3 regions of the Streptomyces sp. NPDC042002 genome follow, and region 1 is predicted to be linked to each of the others. Evidence: riboswitches for the same ligand, from Rfam matches in the RefSeq annotation. Region 1 holds a riboswitch; each other region holds the start of a gene.
The links. A riboswitch is a leader RNA that binds a small molecule or an ion and turns the genes downstream of it on or off. The one in region 1 is predicted to bind cyclic di-AMP.

Region 1 (7,053 bases):
TGTCGCGTCCGCGCCAGGGCACCGAGGAGACCGTCCAGAACATCGACTCGGCGGCCGTACGCGCCTTCTACGAGAAGCACGTACGCCCGGCCACGGCCACCGCGGTCGTCGTCGGCGACCTGACCGGTGTCGACCTCGACGAGCTGCTCGGCGACACGCTCGGCTCCTGGACGGGTTCGTCCGCCGAGCCGCGCCCCGTGCCGCCGGTGAGCGCCGACGACACCGGCCGCGTGATCATCGTCGACCGCCCCGGGGCCGTCCAGACCCAGCTGCTCATCGGCCGGGTCGGCGCCGACCGGCACGACCGCGTGTGGCCCGCCCAGGTGCTCGGCACCTACTGCCTCGGCGGCACCCTCACCTCGCGCCTGGACCGCGTCCTGCGCGAGGAGAAGGGCTACACCTACGGCGTACGGGCGTTCGGCCAGGTCCTGCGCTCCGCGCCGGACGGCACGGGCGTCGCGATGCTCGCCATCAGCGGCTCGGTGGACACCCCGAACACGGGTCCGGCGCTCGACGACCTGTGGAAGGTGCTGCGCACCCTCGCGGCCGAAGGGCTGACCGACACGGAGCGCGATGTCGCCGTGCAGAACCTGGTGGGTGTCGCGCCCCTCAAGTTCGAGACGGCGGCGGCCGTCGCGAGCACGCTCGCGGACCAGGTCGAGCAGCACCTGCCGGACGACTATCAGGCGACGCTCTATCAGCAACTGGCCGCCACCGGCACCGTGGAGGCCACCGCGGCCGCCGTGAGCGCGTTCCCGATGGACCGTCTGGTGACCGTCCTGGTGGGCGACGCGGCACAGATCGAGGAGCCGGTCAGGGCCCTCGGAATCGGTGAAGTCAGCGTGGTGGCCGCCGAGTAGAGCCCGTGCGACCGAAGAGGGCCCTGATGACTGAAGAGTCGCCAGGGCCTTCTCTTTTCCCGGACCCCGCCCCCAAGATGTCCGCATTCGTGCGGGAGTTGCCCTTCTGCTCTGTGGGATGCGTTACAAAAATCGTGATCTGTTTGTTGTTCGAATGATGCCGCGTTTAGCGTCGGTCCGGCTGTTCGTCACGCAGTGCGCCGCGCCCGCGGCACCGGACAGTCATCGCCGAGTCCCCCTATGGCGCGAGTCAGGGGAGCCGGGGACCCACACGTAGTCCCTGGGGTGAATCGGACGCCCTCCCCGGAGGGGGTCCGTAGGAGACCTTCCTGCTCCGAACCCGTCAGCTAACCCGGTAGGCGAGAGGGAAGGAAAGGATCAGCCCCTACATGGCGTTCTCTTGTGGCACCGGCAAGCATCGTCGTCAGAGCCGCGTGCACAGCACGACCAAGACCGCCGTCGGGGTCGCGGCGCTCACCACCACCGGTGTGATCGGAACCCTGGCCGCCCCCGCGTTCGCCGCGGAATCCTCCGTCGAGCAGACCGGGCTGACCCAGGCCGTCACGCTCGGCGACTCGGTCGCCGACCAGATCGACGCCCAGGCCTTCGCGCAGCAGCGCGCCGCCGACGAGGCCGCCGCGCGGAAGCAGGCCGAGCAGACCGCGCGCAAGCACGCCGCGGAGCAGGCCGCGAAGGCCCGCGAGGCCAAGGAGCGCGCCGCCCGTGAGGCCGAGCGCAAGCGCCTGAACACGTTCGTCATCCCGATCACCGGTTCGTACATCTCCACCGGCTACCAGGCCAGCAGCAGCCTCTGGTCCTCGGGCAGCCACACCGGCGTCGACTTCCACGCCGCGTACGGCACCTCGGTCCACACCGTCGGCTCCGGCACCGTCGTCACGACCGGCTGGGGCGGCGCCTACGGCAATCAAGTCGTGATCAAGATGCACGACGGCACGTACACCATGTACGGCCACCTGTCGTCCATCGGGGTGTCGGTGGGGCAGGCGGTCACTCCGGGGCAGCAGATCGGCCTCTCCGGGGACACCGGCAACACCACCGGACCGCACCTCCACTTCGAGGCCCGTACGACCGCGGAGTACGGCTCGGACATCGACCCGGTCGCGTACCTGCGCTCGCACGGAGTCAACGTCTGACGACCGCTTCGCGGCTTCTTCACCGCTTTCGATGCCCCGGCTCACCGAGCCGGGGCATCATCGTTTCCGGAGGCCGTCTGTCCAAAAAATATCCATGGATTCAGGCCCGCCATCGGAAATTCAGGCTTCCTGCAATAGAGTCACTGAACAAGCGTCAATCGATGGCGTTTCGCGGGGATTAAAGCGGAGGTCGGTCATGCGTATTCCGGCGCACTCGGTATGCACGGCGATCCGTGACGACATCGTCGCGGGTGTCTACGAGCGCGGCGGCCGGCTCACCGAGGAACTGCTCGCGCGGCGCTACGGCGTCTCGCGCGTCCCCGTGCGCGAGGCGCTGCGCACCCTGGAGGCCGAGGGCTTCGTGGTCACCCGCCGGCACGCGGGCGCGTGCGTCGCGGAACCCACCGAGCAGGAGGCCGCGGACCTCCTGGAGATGCGCATGCTGCTGGAACCGCTGGGCGCCGCGCGGGCCGCCCAACGGCGTACGGAGGCCCACCTCAAGGTGCTGCGAGGCCTGGTCAGGCTGGGCCAGGAGCGTTCCAGGAGGGGCCACAGCGAGGATCTGCGCTCGCTGGGCGGCTGGTTCCACGAGACGCTCGCACAGGCGTCCGGCAGTCCCGCGCTGACCTCCACGCTCGCCCAGCTGCGGCACAAGATCGCCTGGATGTACTCGGTGGAGGCGCCGGCCAACCCCGCGGAGTCCTGGGCCGAGCACGGCGGCATCGTGGACGCGGTCGCCCGCGGCGACGGCGAGCGGGCCCGCGCGATCACGGCGCTGCACACCGAGCGCGCGACGGCCGTGCACCGGCTCCGATTTCCCGGCGGCGAGCGGCCGGACCGTGTGAGAAGTTCGCAACATCCCGTAAACATGACGGGCCTGCGTCATTAACACGGGCGCCGTATACAAAGAGGGATATTCGGCAGGGCCTCATTTCTGATGCCCTTTTATTCGCGTGTCCGGAATTTCGGCGCGCGCTATTCCCGGGACCACGGCACGAGGGCCCCGCGTGTCACCGGGAGAATTCCTGAGCGGAGTACGGAAAACGGCTGGGCCGCGCCACCCGGGGGAAGGGCGGCGCGGCCCAGCCGCGTGTGTCCTGGGTGCCTCGTGGGCTCAGACGGTCTCGGGGAGCTCGTCGAGTCCCTCGGCGATCAGCTTCGCCAGACGGTCGAGAGCGGCGTCCGCGCCCTCGGAGTCCGACGCGAGGACGATCTCCTCGCCGCCCTGGGCGCCCAGGCCGAGGACCGCGAGCATGGAGGCCGCGTTGACGGGGTTGCCGTCGGACTTGGCGATCGTCACGGGGATGCCGGAGGCCGTGGCGGCCCGGACGAAGATGGAGGCGGGGCGGGCGTGGAGGCCCTCGGTCCAGCCGACGTTGACGCGGCGCTCAGCCATGTGATGCTGCCCTTCGGGTGTTCCAGGTTGTCTAGACCAGTGTTCCATATCGTGAGGCATGCCCGGACGGTCCCGGGTTCCGCCCGCCGCGGTGTCGGTCCGCGGCCCCGCTCCGGCGTCCGTCACCCTCAGACTGCCTCGCGCCGTTGTCGTACGCGAGCCGTACTCTGGGCCCCATGCAGACCTCGTCGGACCGGCACGAGTACCCAGCTCACTGGGAGGCCGACGTGGTGCTGCGCGACGGCGGCACCGCACGCGTCAGGCCCATCACCGTGGACGACGCCGAGCGTCTGGTCAGCTTCTACGAGCAGGTGTCCGACGAGTCGAAGTACTACCGCTTCTTCGCGCCGTATCCGCGGCTGTCCGCCAAGGACGTCCACCGTTTCACCCACCACGACTTCGTGGACCGGGTGGGCCTCGCGGTCACGGTGGGCGGCGAGTTCATCGCCACCGTGCGCTACGACCGCATCGACGCCGACGGGATGCCCGCGTCCGCGCCCGCCGACGAGGCCGAGGTCGCCTTCCTCGTGCAGGACGCCCACCAGGGTCGCGGCGTGGCCTCGGCGCTGCTCGAACACATCGCGGCGGTGGCCCGCGAACGGGACATCCGCCGCTTCGCCGCCGAGGTGCTGCCCGCCAACAACAAGATGATCAAAGTGTTCACGGACGCCGGCTACATCCAGAAGCGCAGCTTCGAGGACGGCGTCGTACGCCTCGAGTTCGACCTCGAACCCACCGACCGGTCCCTTGCCGTGCAGCGCGCGCGGGAGCAGCGTGCCGAGGCCCGGTCCGTGCAGCGGCTGCTCGCCCCCGGCTCGGTAGCCGTCATCGGCGCCGGGCGCGAGCCCGGCGGGGTCGGCCGCAGCGTCCTCGACAACCTGCGGGACGCCGGATTCACCGGACGGCTGTACGCCGTGAACGCCGCACTCCAGGACAAGGAACTCGACGGAGTCCCGGCCCACCGCTCCGTCCGCGACATCGCCGAGCCCGTCGACCTCGCCGTCGTCGCCGTGCCCGCCGAGCACGTCCCCGACGTCGTCACGGAATGCGGCGAACACGGCGTGCAGGGGCTCGTGGTGGTCTCCGCCGGATACGCCGAGAGCGGTCCCGAGGGACGCGAACGCCAGCGCGAACTCGTGCGGCACGCGCGCACGTACGGGATGCGCATCATCGGGCCCAACGCCTTCGGGGTCATCAACACCTCCCCCGAAGTGCGTCTGAACGCCTCACTCGCGCCGCAGATGCCCCGTCCCGGACGGATCGGCCTGTTCGCGCAGTCCGGCGCCATCGGGATCGCCCTGCTGTCCCGGCTGCACCGGCGCGGCGGCGGCGTCACCGGCGTGACCGGCGTGTCGACCTTCGTCTCCTCCGGGAACCGGGCGGACGTGTCCGGCAACGACGTACTGCAGTACTGGTACGACGACCCGGACACCGACGTCGCCCTGATGTACCTCGAATCCATCGGCAACCCGCGCAAGTTCACCCGCCTCGCACGGCGGACGGCGGCGGCGAAGCCGCTGGTCGTGGTCCAGGGGGCGCGGCACGGCGGGGCCGCTCCCCAGGGGCATGCCGTACGGGCCACACGGCTGCCGCACGCCACCGTGTCCGCGCTGCTGCGCCAGGCCGGAGTGATCCGGGTGGACACGATCACCGAACTCGTCGACGCGGGCCTGCTGCTGGCCCGCCAGCCGCTCCCCAGAGGACCCCGCGTGGCGATCCTCGGGAACTCCGAGTCACTGGGGCTGCTCACGTACGACGCGTGTCTCGCCGAAGGGCTCAGGCCGCTGCCGCCGCGGGACCTGACCACGGCGGCCTCGGCGGAGGACTTCCACCGGGCGCTGTCGCAGGCCCTCGCCGACGACGGCTGTGACGCCGTCGTCGTGACCGCCATACCGGCCCTGGGGGAGACCTCGGCCGCCGACGCGGCGCTCGCCGAGGCGCTGCGGTCCTCCGCCCTGGCGGCCCCGGCGAAACCCGTGCTCGTCGTGCACGTCGAACTGGGCGGACTCGCCGAGGCGCTGTCCGCCGCCGCGAGCACCGCGCCCCAGGCCCCCGAGGCGGCACCGGGCGCGGTGCCCGGCGCCCGCTTCCACCCCTCGGACCGATCGCCCACCGCGGTGCGTCCCGCGCCCGCCCCGGACTCCCGGCTCATCCCCGCCTACCCCGCCGCCGAACGCGCCGTCCGCGCCCTCGCCGAAGCCGTCAAGTACGCCCAGTGGCGCCTGGACGCCGGCGAGCCCGGCAAGGTGCCCGAATACGAGGACATCGACGAGAAGGGAGCCGCTCAGCTGATCGACGGCCTCCTCACGCGCGGGGAGGGGCTGACCCTGGGAGGCGAGGAGACGGCGGCGCTGCTCGGGCGGTACGGCATCGACGTGCACCGTGCCCTGCCCGCCCCCACTCCGGACGACGCCGTCGCGGCCGCGCGGGCCATCGGCTACCCCGTGGCCCTCAAGACCACCGCCCCGCACCTGCGGCACCGCGCCGACCTGGGCGGCGTACGGCTGGACGTGGCGGACGAGGAACAGCTGCGCCGGGCGTACGCGGAACTGACCGAGCTTTTCGGGCCCCCGACGGTGCTGCGCCCGGTCGTTCAGGGGATGGCGCCGCGCGGTGTCGACACGCTCGTCCGCGCGGTGATCGACCCGGCGGCCGGTGCGGTGCTCTCCTTCGGACTCTCCGGAGCCGCCTCCGAACTGCTCGGGGACACGGCGCACCGGCTGATTCCGGTCACCGACCGGGACGCGGCCTCCCTGGTCCGGTCGATTCGGACGGCACCGCTCCTGTTCGGCTGGCGGGGGTCCGCGCCGGTCGACACGGGGGCCCTCGAAGAGCTCATGCTGCGGGTGTCCCGGCTGGTCGACGACCACCCGGAGGTCGTCGCGGTCTCGCTGGAGCCGGTGGTGGTCGCCCCGGCCGGCCTGAGCGTGCTGGGCGCCACGGTACGACTGGCCCGCGCCCCGCTCCGGGACGACCTCGGCCCCCGGAGACTGCCCGTCGTCTGAGTCGTCTCGTGCCGGTCCCGTCCCGGCCGTCGCATCCACGCCGTGGCCCCTGCCTGGCCCGCGTCGCACCGGTCGCCGTCCCCGATTCGATCTGTTCCGTCCACGACAGACCCACGCGAGCGGTGCCTCGCAGTCAGTGGGCCCCCGTAGGATGGACGGCATGGCCAAGACCAGTACGACGACCCAGGGGCTGCGAGCGGCGATCGAGCGCAGCGGCTACTACCCGGCCCTCGTGGCCGAGGCGGTGGAGGCCGCGATCGGCGGCGAGACCATCCGGTCGTACCTGGTCCACCAGGAGACGACGTTCGACGCGAACGAGGTAAGGCGGCACGTCACCGTGCTCGTCCTCACCGGCAACCGCTTCATCGTGAGCCACACCGACGAGCAGAACGCGGACACCACGTCCCCGACGCCGTACGCCACGACCTCGACGGAATCGGTCAAGCTCGGCCGGATCTCCTCGGTCGTCGTCAGCCGCGTCGTCGCGAACCCGGAGTCGTACACGCCCGGCACGCTGCCCCGCGAAGTGGTCCTGACCATCGGCTGGGGCGCCGTCTCCCGCATCGACCTGGAGCCGGCCGCCTGCGGTGACCCCAACTGCGAGGCGGATCACGGCTACACCGGCAGCTCGACGGCGG
Region 2 (7,053 bases), on a different contig from region 1:
AGGCGGCGGACCAGGCCGGGGCCGGGCCCCGTACGGCACCCCCGGATGCCGTACGCGCCAGGTGAAGCAGGGGCCCGCCGACGCCGCTGAAGGGGCGCGATTAAACGCGTGTGCTTCGGGTCCCGCGGATGGCGTACACTGGTCTTAACGACGCGGGGTGGAGCAGCTCGGTAGCTCGCTGGGCTCATAACCCAGAGGTCGCAGGTTCAAATCCTGTCCCCGCTACTCAAGGCCAAGGGCCGGAACTCGGATTCACGAGTTCCGGCCCTTGGTGTTTCCCCCGGCCCGGTTCTCCGGGCCGGATATCCCCCGGTCCCTCCGGGCGATCGGCGCCGTCCCCCGGTCGGGCCACACCGGTCGCCCGCCGCCCGCGCTCCGGGTCTTCTGGACGGGTGGGGCAGCCAGGAGGTGAGCAGCGAGCCGGAGAACTCCCTGACCGGGCGGACGGGCGGTCGCCCGGTGCCCGCGGGCTCGGGAGTGCCGCACTGCCCGGTCCGGCGGCAGCGGTTCCCCGCAGGATCTCCGTCGCGCGCGCCTTCGTCAGGACCCTGCCCGCGCTGCTCGTCGTCGCCGGGATCTTCTACGACTACTTCACCCCGGGGGACTACACCGCGGCCCCCTTCTTCACGGCCGCGCCCCTGGTCGCCGCGCCCCTCTACTCGCTGCGCGGCACGGTTCTCACCGGCGTCCTCGCCGTCGCCGCGGTGCTCGTGGTCCACTGCGTGCTCGGCATCGTCCTGCATGTCGACGCGGTCACCGAAACGGCCACCGTGGCGACGGCCGCCGTCCTCGCCGTCCTCATCAACATCCTGGTCCGGCGCGGCGACGAACGGCTCGCCTCCGTCCGGGAGATCGCCGAGTTCGCGCAGCGCGCCGTGCTGCCCGAGCCTGCGGCGCGGATCGACGGCCTCGATGTCGCGGCCCGGTACGAGGCGGCGCAGGAGGACGCGTTCATCGGCGGGGACCTGTACGCGGTGCAGGACTCCCCGTACGGCGTGCGGCTCGTCGTCGGGGACGTACGGGGGAAGGGGATGACCGCCGTGGCCGCCGTCGCCGTGGTGGTCGGCGCGTTCCGGGAGGCCGCGGAGCAGGAGGCGACCCTGGAGGGGGTCGCCCGGCGCCTGGAGCGGGCGCTGACGCGCCCGGGCACCCTGCACGAGAGCCCTGACGCGTTCGAGGAGTTCACCACCGCCGTCCTCGTGGAGATCCCGCACGACGAGGACGTCGTCCGCATCGTCAACCGAGGCCATCCGCCGCCCCTGCTCCTGCATCCCGACGGCACGCTCGTCACCCTCGCCGCCGAGCCCTTCGCGCTGCCGCTCGGGATGGGCGAGCTGGGAACCTGGCCCGACCGGGCGGTCGAGGACCGCTTCCCGCGCGGGTCGATGCTGCTTCTGTACACGGACGGGCTGTCCGAGGCCCGCGATGCGCGCGGGACGTTCTACGATCCGGCCGCGTGGCTGGCCGGACAGGTCTTTTCCGGTCCCGACGCGCTGCTGGTCGCCCTCTCCGAGGCTGTCCGCCGGCATACCGGCGGTGCTTTGACGGACGACATGGCGCTGCTCGCCGTCCGGCGCTTTTGACGCGTGCTCGGTGACGTGATTTCCGCGCGGTCAGGGAAGCCTTTCGCGCACAACGCGCACGGCCTTTTCGGGCATGGTCACGAGCGGTGATCGGACAGTGTCCCTCCGCATGGCAACTGATGTACCGTCAAGCGAATCCGTGTCGACGAGGTTTGGCCAACTCGCCCGTTTTTCATCGCTCATGACCCCAAAGTCCTGGCCAGAAGCCGTTAATGATCAGTCCGAACAGCTTGGAATTCGGTGCCTGAATCTATTAACGTTCGATAACGCAGCGCGGCCGTTACAGCCGTCACAAGAGGTGGCTCCGTGCGCACGCGCCGAATCCCGCGAGGGAACCGGGGAACCATCAACTTGGGGTGAATCGAGCGTATTCCGCTGTGGAAACACGGTGGCCGTACGCGCGTAGGAGACCTTCCTGCTCCGAACCCGTCAGCTAACCCGGTAGGCGGCAAGGAAGGAAAGGAGTGCGCCCACGTGGCGTCCAACCGGCCCGCTCAGCCAACCTCGTTCACGCCGAATGACACGCATACCTTCGGCTATGGCAAGGACGAGGGACCCTGGGAGGAGTGGAACCCCACCGAGGATTCCGTTCCCCCGGTCCGCGGCCGGCACCGCACGGGCAAGCAGCGCGGCGGAGGACTCGCCCGCAGCTCCACGGTTCTCGGCGTCGGTGTCATAGCCGCCGTCGGCGGGGGCGGTATCGCCAGCGCCGCGCCGGGCAACGCGCCCGTCTCGATCTCGCTGCCCGACCTGTCGTCGGTCACCCACTCCGCCGAGGCCCTGATATCGCACGGCGGATCCAGCACCCCCAAGGGCTCCACGACTCCGCTCACCAGCGTCGGCCTGACCAGCGCCGACACGGCCCAGGGCGCCACGGACGCCGGCGAGGCGCTGCGCGCCCGCATCATGCAGCAGGCCCAGTCGCAGCAGGCCCACGCCGACAGCACCACGCAGCAGGCCGCCCTGACCGCCGCCGTGAAGAAGAACGCGGACGTGGCCGAGGCCAAGACCGACGCGGCGAAGAAGAAGGCGGAGGAGGCGGCCAAGGCGAAGGCCGAGACCGAGCGCCTCGCCCAGCTCGCCAAGAGCTACACGCTGCCGACCTCGTCGTACACCCTGACCTCCCGCTTCGGTGAGGCCGGTGCCCTGTGGTCCTCCGGCTACCACACGGGACTCGACTTCGCGGCGCCGACCGGCACGCTCATCAAGGCGATCCACAACGGCACCATCACCCAGGCCGGCTGGGCGGGCTCGTACGGCTACCGCACGGTCCTCACCCTCGACGACGGTACGGAACTCTGGTTCTGCCACCAGTCGTCGATCAGCGTCAGCGTGGGCCAGAAGGTCGCCACGGGTGAAGTCATCGGGCGCGTGGGCGCGACGGGCAACGTCACCGGGCCGCACCTGCACCTCGAAGTGCACCCCGGCGGCGCAGCCACCCCCATCGACCCGATGCCGTGGCTGCAGAGCAAGGGCCTCAACCCCTGATCCCCTGATCTCCGGCGGTCCTGACGTCACCCCCCCCGACGTCAGGGCCGCCGGTCAGGCAGGTGCGGTCGGCCCTGGTGCGCCGCACCGGCCCCGTCCGGGACGAGTGCGGAATACCTGCGTCCGGGAGGGGTGTTGATCCCGTACATGACTTCTCTTCGCAAGCTCGGTTCGTCCGACCTCGAGGTCTTCCCGCTCTCCCTCGGCGGCAACGTCTTCGGCTGGACGGCCGACGAGACCCGGTCCTTCGCCGTGCTCGACGCCTACGCGGCCGCCGGCGGCAACTTCCTCGACACGGCCGACTCCTACTCGGCGTGGATCGAGGGCAACGAGGGCGGCGAGTCCGAGACCATCATCGGCAAGTGGCTGAAGAGCCGTGGCAACCGCGCGGACATCGTCGTCGCCACCAAGGTCAGCCAGCACCCCGCGTACCCGGGGCTGTCCGGCGCCAACATCAAGGCCGCGGCCGACGCGTCGCTGCGCCGCCTGGGCACCGACCACATCGACCTCTACTACACGCACTTCGACAAGCCGGAGGTGCCGGTCGACGAGATCATCGGCGCCCTCGACGAGCTGGTGAAGGCCGGCAAGGTGCGGCACATCGCCGCCTCCAACATCTCGCCGGAGCGGCTCCAGGAGTCCCTGGAGTTCTCCGACCGCGAGGGTCTCGCGCGGTATGTCGCGCTCCAGCCGCAGTACAACCTGGTCTCGCGCGACACCTACGAGGGGCCTCTGCGGGACATCGCCTCCCGGGCCGGTCTGGCCGCCGTCCCGTACTTCGGGCTCGCCTCCGGATTCCTCACCGGCAAGTACCGCCCCGGAACGACGGTCGACTCGCCCCGGGCAGCGGGCGCGGCCAAGCACCTCGACACGGAACGCGGGCCGAAGGTCCTCGCGGCCCTCGACGAGATCGCCGGGGCCCACGGCGTCGCGGTCCCGACGGTCGCCCTCGCCTGGCTGGCCGCACAGCCGACCGTCGCCGCGCCGATCGCCTCCGCCCGCACGGTGGAGCAGCTCCCGGCGCTGCTGGGAGTCGCCGATCTGGTGCTGACGGACGAGGAACTGACACGGTTGTCGAACGCGTCGGCGTAAGCGCCGAAGAGCCGTTGGCGCGGTACCACCGGTGCCGACCGGTAGTGCCGCGTGCAGCCGGTGGTGCGCGCCGGTGCTCGCGTCTTCCGGGGGTGCGGGGACCGTTCCGCGGTACGAGCGGTACGAGCGGTACGAGCGGTACGAGCGCTAGGAGCGGTACGGGTTGTACGCGGGATACGGCGCCGGCGCCGGCGCGTGCGCCGGTGGCCCGTACGGCTGCGCGGGGGGAGTGACGTACCCGTACCCCTGGCCCGGCCAGGGTGGTGGCACGGGCAGCGGTGTCGTCGCGCGGGCCGCGTAGGCGAGGGCCGGGCGGGCGGTCTCCCGGCGGCGCCACAGCTCGTCGAGCAACTCGCGCTCCCGTACGACGAAGTCGGCGCCCGCACGGCCCCGGCGCCCCCGGTGGCGCAGGAACGCCAGCGAGGTCGCGTACGCCTCGTACTCCGCCACCGAGCGCGCCGCGGGCTTCCCGAAGTGATGGCCGGCGTACTCGCGGGCGAGCCGTCGTGCCCGCATCGAGCCGAGGGCCCACGGTTCGGTCGCGCCCAGCCATCCGGCGGCGGTGTACGTGGGCAGTTCCGTGCGCACGGTGCGCAGCTCGCGCTGCCGGGTCCAGACGACCAGCCAGGTCAGCAGCCCGAACGCGGGCACCATGAACGCGGCGTACACGCCGAAGAACCCGAACTCGCCGAAGTCCGACGAGCTGTTCCAGACCGCGTGCATACCCATCGCGAGCAGCAGTCCGGTGAGCGGCAGCAGCACCCGCCGCACATGCTGGCGCTCGGCGGACAGCGCCGCGACGCCGAAGCCGATGCCGGTCAGCACGGTGAACAGCGGATGCGCGAAGGGCGACATCACCACGCGGACGAAGAAGGTCGCGGCGGTGACGGAGGTGAGCCCGCTCCCCCCGCTGAGCCGGTCGGTGCCGAAGGCGGTGCCGAGGTAGAGGATGTTCTCGGTGAAGGCGAAGCCGGTGGCGGTGACCCCGGCGATGACGACACCGTCGACGATCCCGGTGAAGTCCCGTCTGCGGAACAGGAAGACCAGCAGGACGGCCGCCGCCTTCGCCGACTCCTCGACGACGGGCGCTATGACGGTCGCGCCGAGCGTGTCGGCGCTGGACGGATCCGCGGTCGCCATCGCTATCCACCGGGTCGCGAAACTGTTGGCGACGATCGCTATGAGCGCGGCGGCGCAGGCGCCCCAGGCGAAGGAGAAGAGCAGGTTGCGCCAGGGGCCCGGCTCGACCCGGTCCAGCCATCGGAACGCGGCTATGAGCACCGGCACGGGGAACACGGCCAGTCCGAGGCCGACCAGGAAGCCCTCGGTACCGGTCTGTTCGCGGACGAGGGCGAGGATCACCAGACCCGACATCGCGAGCAGCGTGATCAGCGCTCCGTAGCGTACCCATCTGCGCTGCCACCAGTGCGGATGTATCGGCGCAGGTCCGGCGGGAGCGCCGGGCTGTGTCGCGTACGGAGGATGGATGGCCACGGCATTGACCCTAACGAGGGAGGGCGTGGCCCGCGACGCCAACCGGAGTCACCGGGAATTCCCGGAAACGCGGGAGGGTGTGCGGGTCAGTCGCCCGGGGTGTGCTGGTCTCGATGCTGTACGCGCCGGAAGAGGAGGTCGTTCACCACATGACCCTTGTCCAGTCCCTGGCCCTCGAAACGGGTGAGGGGCCGGAACTCCGGACGGGGCGCGAAACCGCCGTCCGGCCGCGTGTTCTCGAAGTCGGGGTGCGCGCTCAGCACTTCGAGCATCTGCTCGGCGTACGGCTCCCAGTCCGTCGCGCAGTGCACGAGGGCGCCCGGCTTGAGACGGGTCGCCGCGAGATCCAGGAACTCCGGCTGGATCAGCCGCCGCTTGTGGTGCCGCTTCTTGGGCCAGGGGTCGGGGAAGTAGACGCGCAGGCCGTTCAGGGACTCGGGCGGGAGCATCTCGCGGAGCAGGATGATCGCGTCGCCGTTGGCGACCCGCACGTTGGACAGGCCGCTCCGCTCGGCCAGGTTGAGCAGATTTCCCTGGCCCGGTGTGTGCACGTCCACGGCGAGGATTCCGGTCTTCTGGTCATCGGCCGCCATCTGCGCGGTGGCCTCACCCATGCCGAAGCCGATCTCCAGCACGACGGGGCTGTCCGTCCCGAACAGTTCCGCCAGGTCGATCGTCCGCTGTCCGTCGATGTCCAGACCCCACTTGGGCCACAGCCGCTGCAACGCCTCACCCTGTCCGGTCGTCACCCGGCTCCGCCGCGGCTGGAAACTCCGGATCCGCCGCTCGAAGTGCGAGCCGGCGGGATCCGCCTGAGGACCGTGGGGGAAGCGGGGCTCGCCCTTGGCGCGGTGGTGACGCGGCGAGCCGTCCTCGGCGGAGGCGGGCCGGGTCTCTTCGGTGGAGTCGAGGAAATCAGACACAGTGGGGTCGATTTTACGGGCGCCGGGGTGCGGGGTGGCCCCCTCCGTGGTGGCGGGGGCCCGGGGCAGCCCTCGCGACGCCGGGAGGCCCGTGACGGTGGCCGGCGGTCGCGGGCCGGGCGGGCGGCCGTTGGGCGGCTCATCGTGATGACGGGTGAGCCCTTGCCGTGCCGGGTGCCCAGTCGCGGTGCGGGCGGGTCGGCGGTGGCGGGAGGTCCCTCGCGGCGCCGGGGTCCAGGAACGGCCCGTCGTCGCCGGGTGGGGCGCTCAGGCCGCTGCCAGGGCCGCCAGGGCCCGGCGGGCGACCTCACGGCCGATCGGGAGGGAGGCGGTGGCCGCGGGGGACGGCGCGTTCAGTACGTGCACGGTCCGCGGGCCCTCCTTGATCAGGAAGTCGTCGACCAGGGTGCCGTCCCGCAGGACCGCCTGGGCGCGGACCCCGGCGTCGGCCGGGACCAGGTCCTCCGGGTTCA
Region 3 (7,053 bases), on a different contig from region 1:
GGCACGCTGACGCTGACGTACTGACCGGGGGAGTAGGTGAGCCGTTGCCGTGGCCGCAGGGTGAGGACGACGAGGTCGTCGCCGTGCCGGGTACGGGAGACGACCTCCGCGTCCCACCAGGGGGGCTCGCCTTGGTGCTGGGCCTCCCAGGCGCCCTCCAGCATGAGCTGGGCGATCGACCCGTACGCGTCGCCCCACGCCTTCTCGGCCTCGGCGCTCCAGGCCGAGCCCGCGACGACCGCGAACGCGGCGATCAGGCTCGCGCCCACGGACGCGTAGTGCTCCGGCTGGGTCAGGTACTTCCGGTGGTCGCGCCCGAGATCCCGTAGATAGCGTGGCAGGTCCGGATCGTCCAGTCCGTCCATGACGAACGTGAGCGCCGCGAAGAGCCGGTCCCGCTGCCGTTCCATGTCCTGCGGGAGGTCCGCCGGAAACAGCGCGCGGAGCTCCGGGTTGTGGCGGAAGAGGTGCGAGTAGAAGTACTTGACCGCGAACTCGGCCCGTCTTTCCACGACCGCGAAGCTGGATCTGAGTATTTCGGGGTCCACTGCGTGAATGTAGGGAGGTGTCGAGAGGCGGAGTCAAACAGTCGGCCATGTCAGGACAGCCTGGGGCGAAGTGGGCGGGGGAGGCCTCCGTCGCTACCGTGCACTCCTGACCGCGCGTCCCAGGCGCCGCCGAACGCCAGGCGAACGCCGCTTGATCGTCGCCTGATCGGCCGCTGCCTGAACGCCGGCCGGCCGCTGCCCGATCTCCGCCCGCTCGGCGTCCGATCACCGGCCGTGCGCCGCCCGATCACCGGTCGGCCCGGAGTCCCCGGCCTCCTGCGGATACGGTCGAGGAGTGACCGAGCACGAAGCCTCCGCCAGCGCCGCCCCCGAACTCTTCACCTGGGAGTTCGCCACCGATCCCTACCCGGCCTACGCCTGGCTCAGGGAGCACGCGCCCGTGCACCGCACCCGGCTGCCCAGCGGGGTGGAGGCCTGGCTCGTCACGCGGTACGCCGACGCCAAGCAGACGCTCGCCGACCAGCGGCTGTCGAAGAATCCCGCGCATCACGACGAGCCCGCGCACGCGAAGGGCAGGACCGGGATTCCCGGGGAGCGCAAGGCCGAGCTGATGACGCACCTGCTGAACATCGATCCGCCGGACCACACCCGGCTGCGGCGGCTCGTCAGCAAGGCGTTCACTCCCCGGCGCGTCGCCGAATTCGCCCCACGGGTGCAGGAGTTGACGGACCGGCTCATCGACGACTTCGCGGCCAGGGGCTCGGCCGACCTCATCCACGAGTTCGCCTTCCCGCTCCCCATCTACGCCATCTGCGACCTGCTCGGCGTCCCGCGTGAGGACCAGGACGACTTCCGGGACTGGGCGGGGATGATGATCCGGCACGGCGGCGGGCCGAGGGGCGGGGTCGCCCGGTCCGTCAAGAAGATGCGCGGGTACCTCGCCGAGCTCATCCACCGCAAGCGCGAGGCGCTGACCGCGGAGCCCGCACCGGGCGAGGACCTCATCTCCGGGCTCATCCGCGCCTCCGACCAAGGCGAGCACCTCACCGAGAACGAGGCCGCCGCCATGGCCTTCATCCTGCTGTTCGCCGGGTTCGAGACCACGGTCAATCTCATCGGGAACGGGATGCACGCCCTCCTCACCCATCCCGGGCAGCGGGCGCGTCTCCAGGACTCTCTCGCGGCCGGGGAGAGCGGGCTGCTGGAGACGGGCGTCGAGGAACTCCTGCGCTACGACGGGCCCGTGGAACTGGCCACCTGGCGGTTCGCGACCGAGGACGTGCGGATCGGGGGGCAGGACATCGCGGCCGGCGACCCCGTGCTCGTGGTCCTCGCCGCCGCCGACCGTGACCCCGAACGCTTCGAGCGGCCGGACACGCTCGACCTCGCGCGGCGTGACCTTCAGCACTTGGGCTACGGCCACGGCATCCACTACTGCCTGGGCGCCCCGCTGGCCCGTCTGGAGGGGCAGACCGCGCTCGGCACGCTCCTCAACCGCCTTCCCGACCTGCAACTCGCTGGAGAATCAGCCGATTTGCGCTGGCGTGGTGGGCTCATTATGCGCGGATTGCGCACGCTTCCTGTGGAGTTCACCCCGGTCAAATAGTGCTTGATCGGTTCATCGGCGACCCTTCGGAACCCCCGTCGAGGGAGTTCTTCCGAATACCGGAAAGGGCACCCTTCCGGCTACCGGAACATGACGCTCCATCAAATCTGTGATCTTCACGTGATCTGTACTGCATCGACTTGTGACAAGTGATCGAGTGCGGCTACCTTCACCCATCAACGCGGCGGCTCCGCTTCAGCACTTCGCAGGAGCCGCGGTGGTCCCCCGCTGTCACGCGAAAGGCTTCCGCATGCTCTCCGGGAACGGCCGTCACCGTCGCCCTCGTCAGGCCCCAGCCCTCGTCGTCGCCGCGGGGGTGACCGGATCGGCCATCGTCATCCCGTTGCTCGCCGCGTCGGGTGCGAGCGCGGCCGACGGGACCACCTGGGACCGGGTGGCGCAGTGCGAGAGTGGCGGCGCGTGGAGCGCCGACCAGGGCAACGGGTACTACGGCGGGCTCCAGCTCGACCAGGCGGACTGGGAGGCGTACGGCGGTCTCGAGTACGCCCCGAGGGCCGACCAGGCCAGCCGCTCGCAGCAGATAGCCGTCGCCGAGAAGCTGCTCGACGACCGGGGCCTCGCGGCCTGGCCGACCTGCGGACCGCTCTCCGGGCTCAGTGAGGGTTCGGCCGGGGTCCAGGTCGACACGGGCGTGGCCGACGGCTCGTCGAGCGCCGGGAGTGACGCTGGTTCGTACAGCTCATCCGGTTTGTCTACTTCGCCCAGCTCATCCCCTTTGTCGAACCTGGCCGGTTCGAGCGATTCGGCCGACTCCTCGGGCGCGACCGACAGCACCGCGAAGCCTGACGCCTCGCCGAGCCCCAGCGCTTCGAGCCGAGCGACCGACAAGAGTGACGAGTCGGGCAAGTCCGGACAGAAGGGCGCCTCTTCGAACGCCTCCGACACCGCGAGTGCGGGCACCGGCCGCCATCGTGGCGGAGACGCCACGGGGAGCGCGACCGGCAGCCCTGCCGACAGCGCCACGGGGCGGCACGCGTCGAGCACCCCGGGCCCCTCGGTGACCCCGAGCGACAGCGTCGACAACTCGTACGTCAGCACGAACCTCTGGAACGTTTCCGACGTCCTCGGCCTCGAAGGCGGATGGGGTGGCCAGTCCGCCGCGGACAGCGGGGCGACCGACGCCGGTCCCGGCCTCATCGTCCCCGGTCGGAGCATTGCCGTCACCGCCGAAACGGTGCAGAACTAGCGGGAGTTCACGTCACGGTTCGCTGTGGAATGTCCGGTTTGGTGCAACTGAGAGATGGGTCTCAGAAGCCCTGATCGTCTTTGATATTCCGCCGATCGACTGCTTACGGTCGTGACCGCTCGCCACAGCGGGCCCCGACGGTCACAACGCCGAATCCTGCCAGCGGCCGTACGGGAACAGTCGTCGCGTCATGCGCCGTAGGCAGGAGCGGGGGACCCAAGGTAGGCGCCGGGACCGGGAGTTGAGAGACACCCGGGAACGGCTTGGGGTTAAGTCGCGTGTCGGACGTCCTGGAGACGGGACCGACGGCACGCGGCCGGGCAACTCAACCGGCCCGAACCCGACAGCTCACCTCGCAGGCGTCGGTGAGGGGATCACTCCATGCTGTTTTCCAGCAAGGGCAAGCACCGTCGTCCGAACAAGGCCACCCGCGTCGCCGCGCTCGCCGGTGTCACCGGTGTCGCCATCGCCGCCCCGCTGATGGTGGCCGGCAACGCCTCCGCCGCCACCGCCTCCGAGTGGGACGCCGTCGCCCAGTGCGAGGCCGGCGGCAACTGGTCGATCAACACCGGCAACGGCTACTACGGCGGCCTGCAGTTCTCCGCCTCCACCTGGGCCGCGTACGGCGGCACCGCCTACGCCTCCACCGCCGACCAGGCCTCGAAGTCGCAGCAGATCACCATCGGTGAGAAGGTCCTCGCCGCGCAGGGCAAGGGCGCCTGGCCGACCTGCGGCACCGGCCTGTCGAGCGCCGCGTACAGCGGTGGCACCTCGACCCCGTCGACCCCGTCGACCTCCTCCGGATCCTCCTCGTCGAGCGGCTCGCAGAGCGCCACCACCACCCGTACGACGGATCAGGCCGCCTCGCGTTCCGCGGAGCGCCCCGCCGCCCAGAAGACCGTCACCACCCCGACCGGCAAGAAGGTCAAGAAGGGTGACGGCGAGTACAAGGTCGTCAAGGGCGACACCCTCAGCTCGATCGCTGAGAAGAAGCACGTCAAGGGCGGCTGGCAGAAGCTGTTCAAGCTGAACAAGGACATCGTCGCCGACGCCGACTTCATCTACCCGGGCCAGCAGCTGCACCTCGGCTGAGCGCGGCCGCACGCCGGCCCGACGGGGTCGCCTTCGGCGGAGGGCGACCGTGGTCCCGGCCGTGCGCGGCATCGCCCCAGATGCCCCGGCTGAATGACAGCTCATGATGGCTCCCTCGCAGGCCGGGCCTCCACTCCGGAGGCCCGCCGAGGGCCCCCGTCCCCACGGGCTCCCCGCTCCGGTGCGTGTTCCCCCGCACGCACCGGAGCGGGGTTTTTCATTTCTTTTTTTGTTCCGTTCAGGAACAATATGTACTCTCACTTCTGCTCAAGGGGTGGTCGATCGGCTGGCCGATCCCCTCGGGCCGGATAGGCTCATCCCGCGGGGCTGCCAAGCCCCGCATACCCGCGTCACATCCCAGAAGGAGATGCTCGTGCCGTCCATCGACGTCGTCGTAGCCCGGGAAATCCTGGACTCCCGAGGCAACCCCACGGTCGAGGTCGAGGTCGGCCTCGACGACGGCAGCACGGGTCGTGCCGCCGTTCCGTCCGGCGCCTCCACCGGAGCGTTCGAGGCCATCGAGCTTCGCGACGGCGACCCCAACCGCTACCAGGGCAAGGGTGTCGAGAAGGCCGTCCTCGCCGTCATCGAGCAGATCGGCCCGGAGCTCGTCGGCTACGACGCCACCGAGCAGCGCCTGATCGACCAGGCGATGTTCGACCTGGACGCCACCGACAACAAGGGCTCGCTCGGCGCCAACGCCATCCTCGGCGTCTCGCTCGCCGTCGCGCACGCCGCTTCCGAGGCGTCCGACCTGCCGCTCTTCCGCTACCTGGGCGGCCCGAACGCGCACCTGCTGCCCGTTCCGATGATGAACATCCTGAACGGCGGGTCGCACGCCGACTCGAACGTGGACATCCAGGAGTTCATGATCGCCCCGATCGGCGCGGAGTCCTTCTCCGAGGCCCTGCGCTGGGGCACCGAGGTCTACCACACCCTCAAGTCCGTCCTGAAGTCCAAGGGCCTGTCCACCGGCCTCGGCGACGAGGGCGGCTTCGCCCCGAACCTGGACTCCAACCGCGCCGCGCTCGACCTCATCCTCGAGGCCATCAAGCAGGCCGGTTACGTCCCCGGCGAGCAGGTCGCGCTCGCGCTCGACGTCGCCGCGTCCGAGTTCTACAAGGACGGCAAGTACGAGTTCGAGGGCAAGTCCCGCTCGGCCGCCGAGATGACCGAGTACTACGAGGAGCTCGTGGCGGCCTACCCGCTCGTCTCCATCGAGGACCCGCTCTTCGAGGACGACTGGGCCGGCTGGAAGGTCCTCACCGACCGCCTCGGCGACAAGGTCCAGATCGTCGGCGACGACCTGTTCGTCACCAACCCGGAGCGGCTGGCCCGTGGCATCGAGGAGGGCACCGCCAACGCGCTGCTCGTCAAGGTGAACCAGATCGGTTCGCTGACCGAGACCCTCGACGCCGTCGAGCTGGCCCAGCGCAGCGGTTACAAGTGCATGATGTCCCACCGCTCCGGCGAGACCGAGGACGTCACCATCGCCGACCTGGCCGTCGCCACCAACTGCGGCCAGATCAAGACCGGTGCCCCGGCCCGCTCCGAGCGCGTCGCCAAGTACAACCAGCTGCTGCGCATCGAGGAGATCCTCGACGACGCCGCGGTGTACGCCGGCCGCTCGGCGTTCCCCCGCTTCAAGGACTGACCCTCACCGGCTCAGGAAGCGTCCTCCGTACGTCCCCGCACCCGGTCCCGTACCGTGTGCGGGGACGTACGCGTGTGACGGGCCCGTACGACGGGCCAGTACTGGGGAGGCGGGACTCATGGCCGTGAAGGACCGGGACCGGTTCTCCACCTCGACCAGGCTGAAGCTGCTCGGCGAGCAGACGGCGGCCCGGGTCTACCGCTCCCAGACCAAGCGGCAGGCGCGCCGCTCCCGGCTGACCGGCCGGGCCGCGCTGCTCGCCCTGGTCCTGTGCTCCCTGATCGTCGCCCTCGCGTACCCGATGCGGCAGTACGTCTCCCAGCGCGCCCAGGTCGCCGACCTGGAGCGGCAGCAGGAGCAGGCCGGGCAGCGGGTCGAGCAGCTGCGCGACCTCAAGGCACGCTGGCAGGACGACGCGTACGCGAAGCAGCAGATCCGGCAGCGGCTGCACTATGTGATGCCGGGCGAGACCGGCTACGTCGTGATCGACCCGGACGCGGCGAAGCAGGCCCGCGCCGAACGGGGCACCGCCGACCGCCCCTGGTACACCAATGTCTGGGACGGCGTGGACAAGTCCGACGCCGCCGACCAGTGACGACCCATGAACTGACCAGAAAGACACGTGACTCACGGCATGGAAACGCCTCCGCCGACCACCCCGCGCACCGAGCCCACCGACGCCGACGTCGAGGCCTTCAAGCAGCAGCTCGGCCGGCCGCCGCGCGGCCTGCGCGCGATCGTGCACCGCTGCCCCTGCGGTCAGCCGGACGTCGTGGAGACGGCGCCCCGCCTCCCCGACGGGACGCCGTTCCCGACCACGTACTACCTGACGTGCCCGCGGGCCGCGTCCGCGATCGGGACGCTGGAGGCCAACGGGGTCATGAAGGAGATGACCGACCGGCTGGCCACCGACCCCGAACTGGCCGCGGCCTACCGCGCCGCCCACGAGGACTACATCGCGCGCCGTGACGCCATCGAGGTCCTG

Region 2: another riboswitch for cyclic di-AMP. It lies ahead of ACZ6KY_RS40960 (M23 family metallopeptidase); the one in region 1 lies ahead of ACZ6KY_RS12165 (M23 family metallopeptidase).
Region 3: another riboswitch for cyclic di-AMP. It lies ahead of ACZ6KY_RS31915 (transglycosylase family protein); the one in region 1 lies ahead of ACZ6KY_RS12165 (M23 family metallopeptidase).

Annotation. Positions count from the first base shown of each region.
Region 1 covers NZ_JBVJCT010000006.1:125,602-132,654, forward strand. Annotated here, with positions in the region: gene ACZ6KY_RS12160 (M16 family metallopeptidase) at 1-860, shown strand, start outside; cyclic di-AMP (ydaO/yuaA leader) riboswitch at 1,077-1,237, shown strand; gene ACZ6KY_RS12165 (M23 family metallopeptidase) at 1,250-2,014, shown strand; gene ACZ6KY_RS12170 (GntR family transcriptional regulator) at 2,211-2,903, shown strand; gene ACZ6KY_RS12175 (HPr family phosphocarrier protein) at 3,129-3,410, opposite strand; gene ACZ6KY_RS12180 (bifunctional acetate--CoA ligase family protein/GNAT family N-acetyltransferase) at 3,587-6,415, shown strand; gene ACZ6KY_RS12185 (DUF5998 family protein) at 6,576-7,053, shown strand, end outside.
Region 2 covers NZ_JBVJCT010000064.1:177-7,229, forward strand. Annotated here, with positions in the region: tRNA gene ACZ6KY_RS40950 (tRNA-Met) at 152-225, shown strand; gene ACZ6KY_RS40955 (PP2C family protein-serine/threonine phosphatase) at 393-1,583, shown strand; cyclic di-AMP (ydaO/yuaA leader) riboswitch at 1,889-2,046, shown strand; gene ACZ6KY_RS40960 (M23 family metallopeptidase) at 2,058-3,071, shown strand; gene ACZ6KY_RS40965 (aldo/keto reductase) at 3,219-4,163, shown strand; gene ACZ6KY_RS40970 (PrsW family intramembrane metalloprotease) at 4,311-5,657, opposite strand; gene trmB (tRNA (guanosine(46)-N7)-methyltransferase TrmB) at 5,744-6,580, opposite strand; gene lhgO (L-2-hydroxyglutarate oxidase) at 6,848-7,053, opposite strand, start outside.
Region 3 covers NZ_JBVJCT010000030.1:90,805-97,857, forward strand. Annotated here, with positions in the region: gene ACZ6KY_RS31900 (globin domain-containing protein) at 1-548, opposite strand, end outside; gene ACZ6KY_RS31905 (cytochrome P450 family protein) at 844-2,115, shown strand; gene ACZ6KY_RS31910 (transglycosylase family protein) at 2,366-3,322, shown strand; cyclic di-AMP (ydaO/yuaA leader) riboswitch at 3,506-3,699, shown strand; gene ACZ6KY_RS31915 (transglycosylase family protein) at 3,704-4,414, shown strand; gene eno (phosphopyruvate hydratase) at 4,782-6,068, shown strand; gene ACZ6KY_RS31925 (FtsB family cell division protein) at 6,187-6,663, shown strand; gene ACZ6KY_RS31930 (DUF501 domain-containing protein) at 6,703-7,053, shown strand, end outside.